DNA from 4 places in the Pseudoalteromonas sp. KG3 genome. Region 2 is predicted to be linked to each of the others. Evidence: predicted binding sites of a transcription regulator. Region 2 holds the regulator's gene; each other region holds the start of a gene.

Region 1 (3,216 bases), 1.5 Mb from region 2:
GCAAGATGTTGCCAATGCTCAACAATGTGTAGATGTTTCTTTAGAAGAAGTTTCAAATTTAATGAGTGAGATCAATCAAGCTGCTGAACAGGTTAACTCATTAAGTGAACAATCTAAAAAAATTAACAGTGTATTAAGTGTGATCGGTGGCATTGCTGAGCAAACTAACTTACTGGCCCTTAATGCCGCTATTGAAGCTGCAAGGGCAGGCGAGCAAGGTCGTGGCTTCGCGGTGGTTGCAGATGAAGTGAGAAGTTTAGCCAGTCGTACACAAGAGAGTACGTTAGAGATTAATGAAATGCTTAATGAGTTACATACGCTAGTCACGGCTGCGGTAAAGGCAATGTTAGCAAGCCAGCAAAGCTGTAATCGCTCAGTTGAGTCATCTCGGGCTATTTCAGAAAGTTTAGGAGCGGTTACCAGCTCGGTTACCACTATTAACGATATGAGCACGCAAATAGCCACAGCTGCCACAGAGCAAAGTAGTGTAACTGAGGAAATTAATCGTAACGTTTTTGCGATTCAAGAAATAGTTAATGAGCTTACTCGTTCCATTAAAACAACCTCATCAGTTAGTCATCACTTAGCCGGTCGAGGGGAGAGCTTAGGCGCTTTGGTAGGTCAGTTTAAGATCTAATATAAACCAAAAGTGGCGGTATTGTTGTTGATCAGTCATAAATAAAGATCAGGCTTTAAATAGCCTGATCTTTGACTTTAAATATAAATCAGTCAGCTTAAACTGCACAGAAAATCGCGAGATTAACTGCTGAGTTTACCCGTTGACGATTCTAAGTGTGCACGCACAAACCATTGAAACTGTTCTAAATCGGCAAGTTGGCTAATGAGCATATCCTCAGACACCGGATCGAGCTCTGATAGCTTGCCAATCGCACTTCGGTGATCGCCATTAATCCCATTGTATACTTTATCAAGCGCAACTAAGTGATCTTTTACCAAGCCCTTACCAAGTGAGTAATCGTGCCACGAACGACGATCAACTATCGATTTTGGAGTACCAACGGGAACTCCGCCCAACGTAGCGATTCGCTCAGCGATGGTGTCGGTCATTGCTCTGATCACCTCAACCTGAGGGTCGAGCATTTCATGCACGCCAATAAAATTAGCGCCAACCACATTCCAATGAATATGTTTTAGAGTCAATTGTAAATCGAGCAGTGCGACCATGCGGTTATCAAGTGTGGCAATGGTATTTTTTGCAGATTCTTCATTCATACCAGGGGCAGTAAATTCGGCGATTTTATTTGCTTCGTTATTGTTACTCATTATTCCTCCTGCTTTTATAAGGAATGTTCACAGCGTCTAATAAAGTCTATGAACATGCGTTAGTTTATATAAAGCAATGGCTGTGCCGATAAAAATTATTTTTTAAGTTGCTGATATTTAAATGTTTATGTGTTTTTTTAAAGTGGGTGATGAACGCTTGCTTTGAAATGCCCTGAAAAATATGCACTTTTTTGTAAAATCTGCAAAACAAAAGCTGCTGTTACGTGTTAACTAATTGCTTACTCTTGATAATAACTGTGATGCAGGAGTGTATTGTCATTGTTGATTAATCATCAGTTACATATACTCAACTCATCTTGTTATTAAAGGAGCAGTGCATGTTGAGATTTTTTTCTATCGAGCAGGGTGTGATCAAAGAGTTAGAGCCTTCATCCGATACCTCCCTTGAAGCATCAATCAGAAATGCACACTGGATTGACACAATCAATCCAACGGAAGATGAGCGAAACACGCTTGCAAAAACGCTCAATATAACTTTTCCTGAGTCAGGGGATGTGCAAGAGATTGAAGCTTCATCGCGATGCTTTATTGACAATGAAGGCTTGCATGTACATGCATTATTTATGTCGCCAAATGAAGGGCGGTTTAATACCGTCACTGTGGCTTGTTTACTTAAAGATAATTGTTTACTGACTATTCGTGATGATGAGCTCGCTGACTTTCGATTATTACGTTTAAGAGCCCGAAAAGGTCAGGTCATGTGTGATACGGCAAAACAATTACTGGTAACATTATTTGATCAAAAAGTCGAAAACCATGCGGACATGTTAGAAGATATGCATCATCAGTTAGAGAAACTCAGTGCTTATGTTCTTGAAGAAGATGGCTCTGATTTAGAGGAAGCCATCAGTCGTATCGCACGATTAGAAGATGCCAATGGTAAAGTGCGTTTATGCTTAATGGATACTCGGCGCAATATTTCATTCTTGATACGTCAGTTAGGTGTACAAGGTGAGGATCGCGAATCTTTAAGAGAGATTGTACTTGATATAGATACTCTAATGTCACACTGTACCTTTTTATTTGATAAGGTTAATTTCCTCATGGATTCCACTCAAGGTTTTATTAATATTGAGCAAAACCAAATAATTAAAACTTTCTCGATTGCCTCCGTGGTATTTTTACCGCTAACTGTGGTGGCCAGTGTTTACGGTATGAATTTTAATCACATGCCTGAACTTGAGTGGGCGTGGGGGTATCCGTTTGCGATTGGGGTGATGTTGCTCTCTGGTTTTGCACCTTATTTATTTTTTAAACACAAGGGGTGGTTGTAGTATTTAGCTTATGTGGCTTTTGTTTTGTTTGTGATTACTCACTCGCTTAAAATGGTACTAAAAGCTTTACTGCTTTATTTATTTTTGGCTACAAAAATTAAAAGCCCAAACAACTAAGTTATTTGGGCTTTTGCTGATCTGGTTACGATTTATTAACTTTGTAATTCACCAGTTGATGATTCAATGTGAGCACGTACAAACCACTGGAATTGCTCAAGATCAGCAAGTTGCGCGATGATCATATCTTCTGAGACAGGGTCAAGCTCTGATAGTTTTTCAAGAGCTTTACGGTGATCGCCATTTACGCCATTGTATACTTTATCAAGAGCAACGAGGTGATCTTTCACTAACCCTTTACCAATAGAATAATCTTCCCAAGAGCGGCGATCAACAATCGACTTAGGTGTGCCTACAGGAACACCACCTAATGTGGCAATACGCTCAGCGATAGTGTCGGTCATTTCTTGTACTGCGGCCACTTGCGGGTCGAGCATTTCGTGTACACCAATAAAGCTAGGGCCGACTACATTCCAGTGAATGTGTTTTAAGGTAAGTTGTAAATCAATTAGCGCTACCATGCGGTTATCGAGTTGGGCAATTGTCTGCTCAGCAGATTCACTATTCATGCCTGGGGCGG
Region 2 (3,216 bases):
CACCGCTGGCAGCATTGTTGGTTTACTGGGCCCAAATGGCGCAGGTAAAACCACTACTTTTTACATGATTGTCGGTTTAGTGCCTAGCGACAAAGGTAAAATCAGTATTGATGATAATGACATTACCCTGCTACCAATGCATAGCCGTGCCCGCTTGGGAATTGGTTACTTGCCTCAGGAGTCATCGATATTTCGCAAGTTGACTGTGTATCAAAACTTGATGGCGATTTTAGAAACTCGCAAAGACCTAAAAAAACAAGCCAGAGAAGAAGCCCTCGACAGCTTACTTGATGAATTTAGCATTCAACATATTCGTGACAGCCAAGGTATGGCGTTATCGGGTGGTGAACGCCGTCGCGTTGAAATTGCGCGCGCTTTAGCCGCAAATCCAAAATTTATCCTGCTAGATGAGCCTTTTGCTGGCGTTGATCCTATTTCAGTGTTAGATATAAAGAAGATTATTGAACACCTTAAAAACCGTGGTATTGGCGTACTTATTACCGACCACAATGTACGAGAAACCCTTGATGTTTGTGAAAAAGCCTACATAGTTTCTCATGGGGAGTTAATTGCATCAGGCACACCTGAGCATGTACTTGCCGACCAAACAGTTCGCGATGTTTACCTGGGTGAGCAATTTAGGCTATAAAGCCACACTCGGTAAAGCATCTGCTAAACTTAACAATGACAACAATAAAAGGATTGTTAGAGATACATGAGGCAATCACTCCAGCTGCGCATGGGCCAGCAACTTACAATGACACCGCAACTGCAACAAGCTATTCGCTTATTGCAGCTCAGTACATTGGATCTCCAGCAAGAAATTCAAGAAGCGCTAGATAGCAATCCGTTGTTAGAACTAGAAGAACATGAATATTCAGAAGATGCTGCTGGCAAAAACGAACAAAAACAAGACAACGATGACTTAACTGTCAGTGCCTCAGCGGACGACAAGCCTAGCGAATACGAACAAGAAAGCAGCGAAGCATTAAGTAAAGAAACCCTCAGTGACGAAATGGCAATGGACGTCACTTGGGATGAATACATGAGTGCTGCGCCTAACAGTTCATCGGGGCCAATGCCCGAAGATGAATCTATTTATCAAGGCGCCTCAACAGAGACCTTGCATGAATATTTAATGTGGCAGTTACAGCTAACGCCCTTTAGCCCAACCGATGAAGCAATCGCCATTGCCATTGTTGAGGCCATTGATGACTCTGGTATTTTAACACTCAGCTGTGAAGACCTTGTAGAGAGCTTAAATCAAGGCAACAGCGAAGAAGAAATCGAACTGGACGAAGTGCAAGCGGTTTTAAAGCGCATTCAATTATTTGATCCTGTTGGCATTGCCGCCCGTAGTTTACAAGAGTGTTTATGTATTCAATTAAATCAATTTGATCCTGCAACTCCTTGGATTGCAGAGACAAAAATGATTTTAACGGATCATATCGATTTATTAGCTAGTCGCGACTATCGCACTTTGATGAAAAAGACTAAGCTTAAAGAAGAAGATTTAAAAGAAGTCATGACACTGATCCACAGTCTCAACCCAAAGCCTGCGGATACCATAGTACGGGAAGAGTCAGAGTACGTTATTCCTGATGTATCAGTGAAAAAAATTAAAGGCCGCTGGGTGGTTGAACTTAATCCAGACAGCATGCCAAAAATTAGAGTGAACAGCCAATATGCGGCCATGTCACGCTCCGTTAAATCGAGCACTGACAGCCAATTTATTCGTTCGCATCTGCAAGAAGCTAAATGGTTTATAAAAAGCCTAGAAAGTCGTAACGACACATTACTCAAAGTAACCAACTGCATTGTTAAACAGCAGCAAGGATTCTTTGAACATGGCCCTGAAGCTATGCGCCCGATGGTGCTAAATGACGTTGCTGAAATGGTTGAAATGCATGAGTCGACAATTTCTCGCGTAACAACCCAAAAATACATGCATACTCCACGGGGTATTTTTGAGCTAAAATATTTTTTCTCAAGTCATGTAAGCACTGAGAACGGCGGTGAATGTTCGTCTACCGCAATTCGCGCATTGATCAGAAAACTGATCAGCGCAGAAAACTCAGCGAAACCATTGAGTGATAGTAAAATTGCAGATATATTGGCAGAGCAAGGTATCAAAGTAGCTAGACGGACTATTGCAAAATACCGCGAGTCACTGGCTATTCCACCGTCAAATCAAAGAAAGAGTTTGATTTAAGGCGTAAAATCAAAAAAGGAAAATGCTTATGCAACTAAATTTAACTGGTCGTCACGTAGAAATTACTGATTCATTAAGAGACTATGTAAACAATAAGTTTGCGAAGCTTGAGAGGCATTTTGATCACATCAACAATGTCCATGTTATTCTTGACGTTGAAAAGCTAAGCCAAAAAGCAGAAGCCACAATACATGTTAGTGGCGCTGAATTATTTGCCTCAACTGAGCACCAAGACATGTATGCAGCCATTGACGGACTAATTGACAAACTTGACCGTCAAGTAATCAAACACAAAGAGAAGCACGCTCGACACTAATACTATGAAATTAAGCTCACTTATTTGCCAGGACTGCAGCAAAGCTGCGGTCCTTTTTAATAGCAAAAAACGGATCATTGAATTTATCAGCCAATTGGCTCATGAACAACTTCCTCAGCTATCACAACAAGAAATCCTCGATGCATTACTCGCCAGAGAAAAACTAGGCAGTACGGGGATTGGTCGTGGTATTGCTATTCCACATGGCCGTATGACGGGTATTGAAAGCCCACTAGCGATAATTTTAGTAAGCGAAACACCGATTAATTTTGATGCGATTGATAACCGTCCTGTGGATCTCTTTATCGCCCTCATCGTACCAGATGGTGATAGCCAACTTCATTTAAAGACGTTAGCCACAATTGCTGATAAACTTAACGATAAAGATTTTTGCAAACAATTACGTAGTGCAAAAACAGATCAAGATTTATATCACGTTATTGTTGAGCAGTCGTAGCCAAATGAAGGAGAGTTTACATGGAGTTAATCATCATCAGTGGCCGCTCTGGCTCAGGTAAATCTGTTGCACTGCGCGTAGTCGAAGATCTTGGCTATTATTGTGTTGATAATATTCCAGTAAACTTATTACCTTCATTAGTGCGTAGTGTTTCTGATAATTACGACAAAATTGCAGTTAGCATTGATGTGCGTAATTTACCGAAAGAACAAGAAGAATTTAACGATATTC
Region 3 (3,216 bases), 240 kb from region 2:
TGTATAGGAAGACGATCTTTTTACAAAGATGATGCTCTATGCATAAAAAAAGTACTTATAGGGCTAACAGAGACTATTGAGCCTTGCGGATCAAATAGTTTAACTTGTAAGGTGTGTTCCCCGCGATTTACATCGCGCAGAGCAAACGTGCTGGTATTGCTAGGCTCTGCAAATGCAGTGCCATCAACCAGTAGCTGTATTTTAAAGCCATTCTCAAAACGAGGTGTAATACGACTAGTTACATACACTGAACCGGTATTCTCACGCACAGTACCTTGATCGGCAGGGGAAGAAATGACCACTTTATAGCTTTTCGCGGCAACAGGCTGCTGCTCATCTAAAATACGCGTATCAACGGTTGGCATAGTTAAAGTTTGGCTGGTGAGTTTTACTTCGGTAGCCCCCACTTTAGGTGTATCAGAAAATACCAATACGCCATTTTTATCTACCCAAGAATAAATTTTCTTATCACCGCTATAGCCATAAAAGCTGATTGAAATCAGTATTGTTAGTAATAAAAGCCTTGTTTTCACCTTGCCACCTTGCATTTTTTGCACTAACTAAACTTTAGTGGAGAATGGAAAAATTAGCCATAAAAAAAGCCCGCAGAACGGGCCTTGAGAACACACATAAATTATCTATAATTAGATAATTTTAACTACAGCTGATTAACAGCTGTAGTACATTTCGAACTCAACTGGGTGAGTTGTCATGTTAAGTTTTTCAACTTCTTTAGATTTAAGTGCGATGTAAGCATCGATTAAATCATTAGTGAATACGCCACCTTGATTTAAGAACTCACGGTCTGCATCAAGTGCAGCTAGCGCTTCACCTAATGAAGAGGCAACTGTTGGAATTTCTGCTGCTTCTTCAGCTGGTAAGTCGTATAAATCTTTATCCATTGCATCGCCAGGGTGGATCTTGTTTTTGATACCGTCAAGGCCAGCCATAAGCATTGCAGAAAATGCAAGGTATGGGTTAGCTGTTGGATCTGGGAAGCGTACTTCGATACGACGTCCTTTTGCAGACGGAACCACTGGAATACGGATAGACGCAGAACGGTTACGTGCAGAGTATGCAAGCATTACTGGTGCTTCAAATCCTGGTACTAAACGCTTGTACGAGTTAGTTGACGCATTAGCAAACGCATTGATTGCTTTAGCATGCTTGATGATACCACCAATGTAGTAAAGCGCTTCTTCAGAAAGACCGCCGTACTTGTCGCCTGCGAATAAGTTAACACCGTCTTTAGCTAAAGACTGGTGACAGTGCATACCAGAACCGTTATCACCAACAACTGGCTTAGGCATAAAGGTTGCTGTTTTTCCATATAAATGAGCCATATTATGGATAACATATTTCATTTCTTGGATTTCATCCGCTTTTAATACCATAGTATTGAAGCGAGTAGCGATTTCGTTTTGACCAGCAGTTGCTACTTCGTGGTGATGTGCTTCAACCACTTGACCTAGCTCTTCAAGCACTAAACACGTCGCTGAACGCCAATCTTGGAAATCATCAACTGGAGCAACAGGGAAATAACCACCTTTTACGCCAGGACGGTGACCGGTGTTGCCACCTTCATATTCTTTATCTGAGTTCCAAGCAGCTTGCTTAGAGTCAATTTTATACATAGAACCTGACATGTCAGTTTTGTATTTAACATCATCAAATACAAAGAACTCTGGCTCAGGACCAAATAAAACTGTGTCAGCAATACCTGTAGAACGCATGTATTCTTCAGCGCGCTTAGCAACAGAACGCGGGTCGCGCTCATAACCTTGTAATGTGCTAGGCTCAACCACGTCACAACGTAAGATTAAAGTAGCTTCTTCTGTGAAAGGGTCTAATTTAGCTGATTCAGCAACCGGTAGTAATACCATGTCTGATTCGTTAATGCCTTTCCAACCTGCAATTGAAGAACCGTCAAACATTTTGCCGTCTTCAAAGAAGTCTTCATCTACTTGATGATGAGGAATAGAAACATGTTGCTCTTTACCTTTGGTATCAGTAAAGCGTAAATCAACGAACTTAACGTCATTTTCTTTAATAAAATCTAAAACCGATTGTGACATGTGTCCTCCAACTGTTGGGTTTTATTTTTGCTGCATAATTGCTTTTGCTTTCTAGTAAGCGGCTTCCATGCCATATTTATAATTTGTTGTTTTTAATGGTTAAAAAATGCCAGCACTTGCTATGCGTTAGTGTTTTTGCACCAATCTGGAGCGTGCTTTGATCATTTTGGTGCATGCGTTAAGTGAACGCTATTTGCAAACAATTTGTATATATAATAAACACAGCTATTTTGTTAACTTACTTAGCAAATACTGCCAAATTATGACAATAATAGCTAGGAATGAGCAAAATAGTGGCAAATTGAAAAATTAAATTAATGAAAATGTCATATATAAAACAGATACTTATTAGAAGTATGAAGAAAGTTGTGAAATATATATTGGATAAACTTTCATCCATGACATTAATAAGGGATAATATGCGCCCTTTTAAATCCTATGCTGGGACATCTCGTGAAAACGCAGATGAGTGCGTAGATCTTGCAGGATCATTGAGAATTTAATTTCTCTGAGTAAAAATATGAGCATCGAAAAGTTAAGAAATATAGCGATTATCGCGCACGTTGACCATGGTAAAACAACACTGGTTGACAAACTACTTGAGCAATCAGGTACATTAGAAACACGCGGCGGTAACGAAGAGCGCGTGATGGACTCAAACGACATTGAGAAAGAACGTGGTATTACCATTTTGGCTAAAAACACAGCCATTTCATGGAATGACTACCATATCAATATCGTAGATACCCCAGGACACGCCGACTTTGGCGGTGAAGTTGAACGCGTACTTTCGATGGCTGACTCAGTATTACTACTTGTTGATGCTCAAGAAGGTCCAATGCCACAAACGCGTTTCGTTACGCAAAAAGCATTCGCGCAAGGCTTAAAGCCAATCGTTGTTATCAATAAAATTGATAAACCAGGTGCACGCCCTGATTGGGTTATGGATCAAATCTTTGATTTATTCGACAACCTAGGTGCAACTGACGAACAGTTAGACTTTAAAGTGATCTATGCATCAGCAATCAACGGCTGGGCAACACTAGATTTAGACGAGCCATCAGATAACATGGAACCTATGTTCAAGATGATCGTTGACGAAGTATCACCACCGGATGCAGATCCTGAAGGTGACTTCCAA
Region 4 (3,216 bases), 1.2 Mb from region 2:
AGTAACGTATTTAAAAAGTATTACTTAGCACAATTACAACCCTATCAAGCACAGCTATCAGGCGCTTTAGAGCGATTGATGCCGCTATATCAACAGCTTTGGCTCGGTACGACTATAAATCAACCTAGGCTTGCTGCACTGCTTGAGCAAAATCAGCCAAATAACTTGCTCACTGCATTCAAAGATTCAGCAAAAACGCACGTCACTTGGTGGCAAACGTTTTATAAAACGTGTGAAATCAGCCCAATATGAATAAAAAAACGGCAAACAAACCAAAAATGCATAAACGAGCTTGATTCACTCAGGCGCACGCTATATATTAGCGTCCGTTGTTAAGTAATTAACACAACTTAAATTTATGATACGACCGTAGCTCAGTTGGTTAGAGCACTACCTTGACATGGTAGGGGTCGGTGGTTCGAATCCACTCGGTCGTACCAAATTTAAGTAAAAAATTAAATAAAAGTACCATCGAAGGAAAAAGCACTACCTACTCTTGATCACCCGGTCCAAAGGTCAGTGGTTCGAATCCACTCGGTCGTACCAAATTTATTCAAAATCATAAGAATAAATTATATTTAAGAACTCACTATTGTACGACTGTAGCTCAGTTGGTTAGAGCACTACCTTGACATGGTAGGGGTCGGTGGTTCGAATCCACTCAGTCGTACCAATCCTAAATATAAAACCTAAAGAAAAAGCACTACCTACTCTTGATCACCCGGTCCAAAGGTCAGTGGTTCGAATCCACTCAGTCGTACCAATTAATGAATAAAAAAACATTAAGAAGAAAGAGCACTACCCACTCTTGATCACCCGGTCCAAAGGTCGGTGGTTCGAATCCACTCAGTCGTACCAATCCTAAATATAAAAACCTAAAGAAAAAGCACTACCTACTCTTGATCACCCGGTCCAAAGGTCGGTGGTTCGAATCCACTCAGTCGTACCAATTAATGAATAAAAAAACATTAAGAAGAAAGAGCACTACCCACTCTTGATCACCCGGTCCAAAGGTCGGTGGTTCGAATCCACTCAGTCGTACCAATCCTAAATATAAAACCTAAAGAAAAAGCACTACCTACTCTTGATCACCCGGTCCAAAGGTCAGTGGTTCGAATCCACTCAGTCGTACCAATTAATGAATAAAAAAACATTAAGAAGAAAGAGCACTACCCACTCTTGATCACCCGGTCCAAAGGTCGGTGGTTCGAATCCACTCAGTCGTACCAATCCTAAATATAAAACCTAAAGAAAAAGCACTACCTACTCTTGATCACCCGGTCCAAAGGTCAGTGGTTCGAATCCACTCAGTCGTACCAATCCTAAATATAAAAACCTAAAGAAAAAGCACTACCTACTCTTGATCACCCGCTCCAAAGATTAATAGTTCAAATCATCGCTGTAGTTAATTATTAGCAATAGGCTTTTATGTTGCGACAGAATTAACAGCAAGGAAGTTGCACTGTTAATGTGCCTTTACTGCACCATCGTAACACATTCAATAAAGCTCACACCTCTCATAAAAAACAATTATTAATAAAAACAATTGGATAAAAACATGGCAATGATATTGCTTAGTTAGGTATATAAAAATAAAACTGCTTTTGCAGTAATGGCAACGAAGCCCGCACACACTAACCGAACGGTTTACTGTGGCGGGCTTTTTTATTGCCAAAATTTAAACCGTCAGCATGAAGGAAAAAACAAATGCCACAGAAAATTCTCGTTATTGGCAATGGCATGGTGGGGCACCATTTTGTTGAGCAAATGCGTGGTAGCGATCAGCATGCGCAGATCACGGTATTGTGTGGTGAAGCAAATCTTGCCTACGATCGGGTCTATTTATCAAGTGTGTTTAATGGTAAAACCGCTGCTGATCTAGCGTTAACGACACATGAAAACTACCAAAAACTCAATATTACTGTGCATACAAGTCAGTGGGTTGAGCATATTGACGCTACGCAAAAGCAGCTCACCACTGCTAATGGCACAATCTATGACTATGATAAATTAGTGTTAGCAACCGGCTCGTACCCTTTCGTACCACCCATTAAAGGCAATGATCAATCCCACTGCTTAGTCTATCGCACCCTAGAAGACTTAGAACAAATAAAAAAGTGTGCGAATGATAGTAAGGTAGGCGTTGTAATTGGTGGTGGTTTACTGGGCTTAGAAGCTGCGAACGCATTAAAACAACTCGGTTTAAATACCCATGTTGTCGAGTTTGCGCCACAGTTAATGGCGGTTCAACTTGATCAGCAAGGAGGGAAATTACTCAGAAATAAAATCGAAAACTTAGGTGTTAGCGTGCACACAGGTAAAGCAACTAGTGAGATAGTTGCTGGTGAGCAGTGTCGTTACCGCTTAAATTTTGCTGATGGTAGCCACTTAGAGACCGATTTAGTGTTGTTCTCAGCAGGTATTCGCCCATACGATACCCTAGGGAATAAAGCGGGGCTTACTTTAGGTGAGCGCGGTGGAATCGTGATCAATAACGCATGCCAAACGTCTAATAAAGATATTTTTGCGATTGGTGAATGCGCATTATGGGATAAAAAATTATTTGGTTTAGTCGCCCCTGGCTACAATATGGCACGGGTTGCAGCAAGTCAGTTGTCAGGTGGCGACCTTCAATTTAACGGCGCCGATATGAGCACCAAGCTTAAGTTATTAGGTGTTGAAGTAGGATCTATTGGCGATGCGCATGGAGCGACAGCCAATGCGAAGGAACTGATATATCAAGATCCAATTCGTGATTGCTATAAAAAAATCGTCCTCAACGAAAGCGGTGATAAGTTACTGGGCGCAGTGTTGGTTGGTGACACCAGCGACTATGACACACTGCTCCAGTATATGCTCAATGATATGGCGTTGCCCGAGCATCCTGAATGCCTGATTTTACCAGACAGCGCAGGCGGCGCGCCAACACTGTCAAGCAGTGCCCTACCCGATACAGCCACTATCTGCTCATGCCACAACGTCTGTAAAAGTGACATTATCAGCGCTATCGATAATGGCGCAAACGAACTTGGCGCAGTAAAAACCTGCACTAAAGCCAGCACCGGTTGTGGCGGCTGTACCGCATTACTTAAATCAGTGGTCGATGCTGAACTTGCCGAGCGTGGCGTTGAGGTAAATAACCATCTATGTGAACACTTCGCTTATTCTCGCCAAGAACTATTACACCTTGTTAAAGTAGAGAAAATCAAAACATTC

What was found. The regulator sigma-54, encoded in region 2, starts transcription at its own class of promoters, with help from an activator protein. The targets are predictions, from matches to a motif close to GTTGGCACGNNNNTNGNNT.
Region 1: a site for sigma-54 is predicted at 1,356-1,374, ahead of dps (DNA starvation/stationary phase protection protein Dps). Genes of this name have one in related genera too.
Region 3: a site for sigma-54 is predicted at 2,132-2,150, ahead of glnA (glutamate--ammonia ligase). Genes of this name have one in related genera too.
Region 4: a site for sigma-54 is predicted at 1,558-1,576, ahead of nirB (nitrite reductase large subunit NirB). Genes of this name have one in related genera too.

The regions. Positions count from the first base shown of each region.
Region 1 covers NZ_CP098523.1:3,542,536-3,545,751, forward strand. Annotated here, with positions in the region: gene NDQ71_RS16615 (methyl-accepting chemotaxis protein) at 1-637, shown strand, start outside; gene dps (DNA starvation/stationary phase protection protein Dps) at 760-1,284, opposite strand; gene corA (magnesium/cobalt transporter CorA) at 1,623-2,579, shown strand; gene dps (DNA starvation/stationary phase protection protein Dps) at 2,732-3,216, opposite strand, start outside.
Region 2 covers NZ_CP098523.1:2,061,907-2,065,122, forward strand. Annotated here, with positions in the region: gene lptB (LPS export ABC transporter ATP-binding protein) at 1-649, shown strand, start outside; gene NDQ71_RS09810 (RNA polymerase factor sigma-54) at 716-2,212, shown strand; gene hpf (ribosome hibernation promoting factor) at 2,241-2,528, shown strand; gene ptsN (PTS IIA-like nitrogen regulatory protein PtsN) at 2,533-2,985, shown strand; gene rapZ (RNase adapter RapZ) at 3,006-3,216, shown strand, end outside.
Region 3 covers NZ_CP098523.1:2,301,555-2,304,770, reverse strand. Annotated here, with positions in the region: gene NDQ71_RS10865 (DUF4124 domain-containing protein) at 21-533, opposite strand; gene glnA (glutamate--ammonia ligase) at 669-2,075, opposite strand; gene typA (translational GTPase TypA) at 2,596-3,216, shown strand, end outside.
Region 4 covers NZ_CP098523.1:841,620-844,835, forward strand. Annotated here, with positions in the region: gene NDQ71_RS04115 (DUF3080 family protein) at 1-252, shown strand, start outside; tRNA gene NDQ71_RS04120 (tRNA-Val) at 364-440, shown strand; tRNA gene NDQ71_RS04125 (tRNA-Val) at 597-673, shown strand; gene nirB (nitrite reductase large subunit NirB) at 1,708-3,216, shown strand, end outside.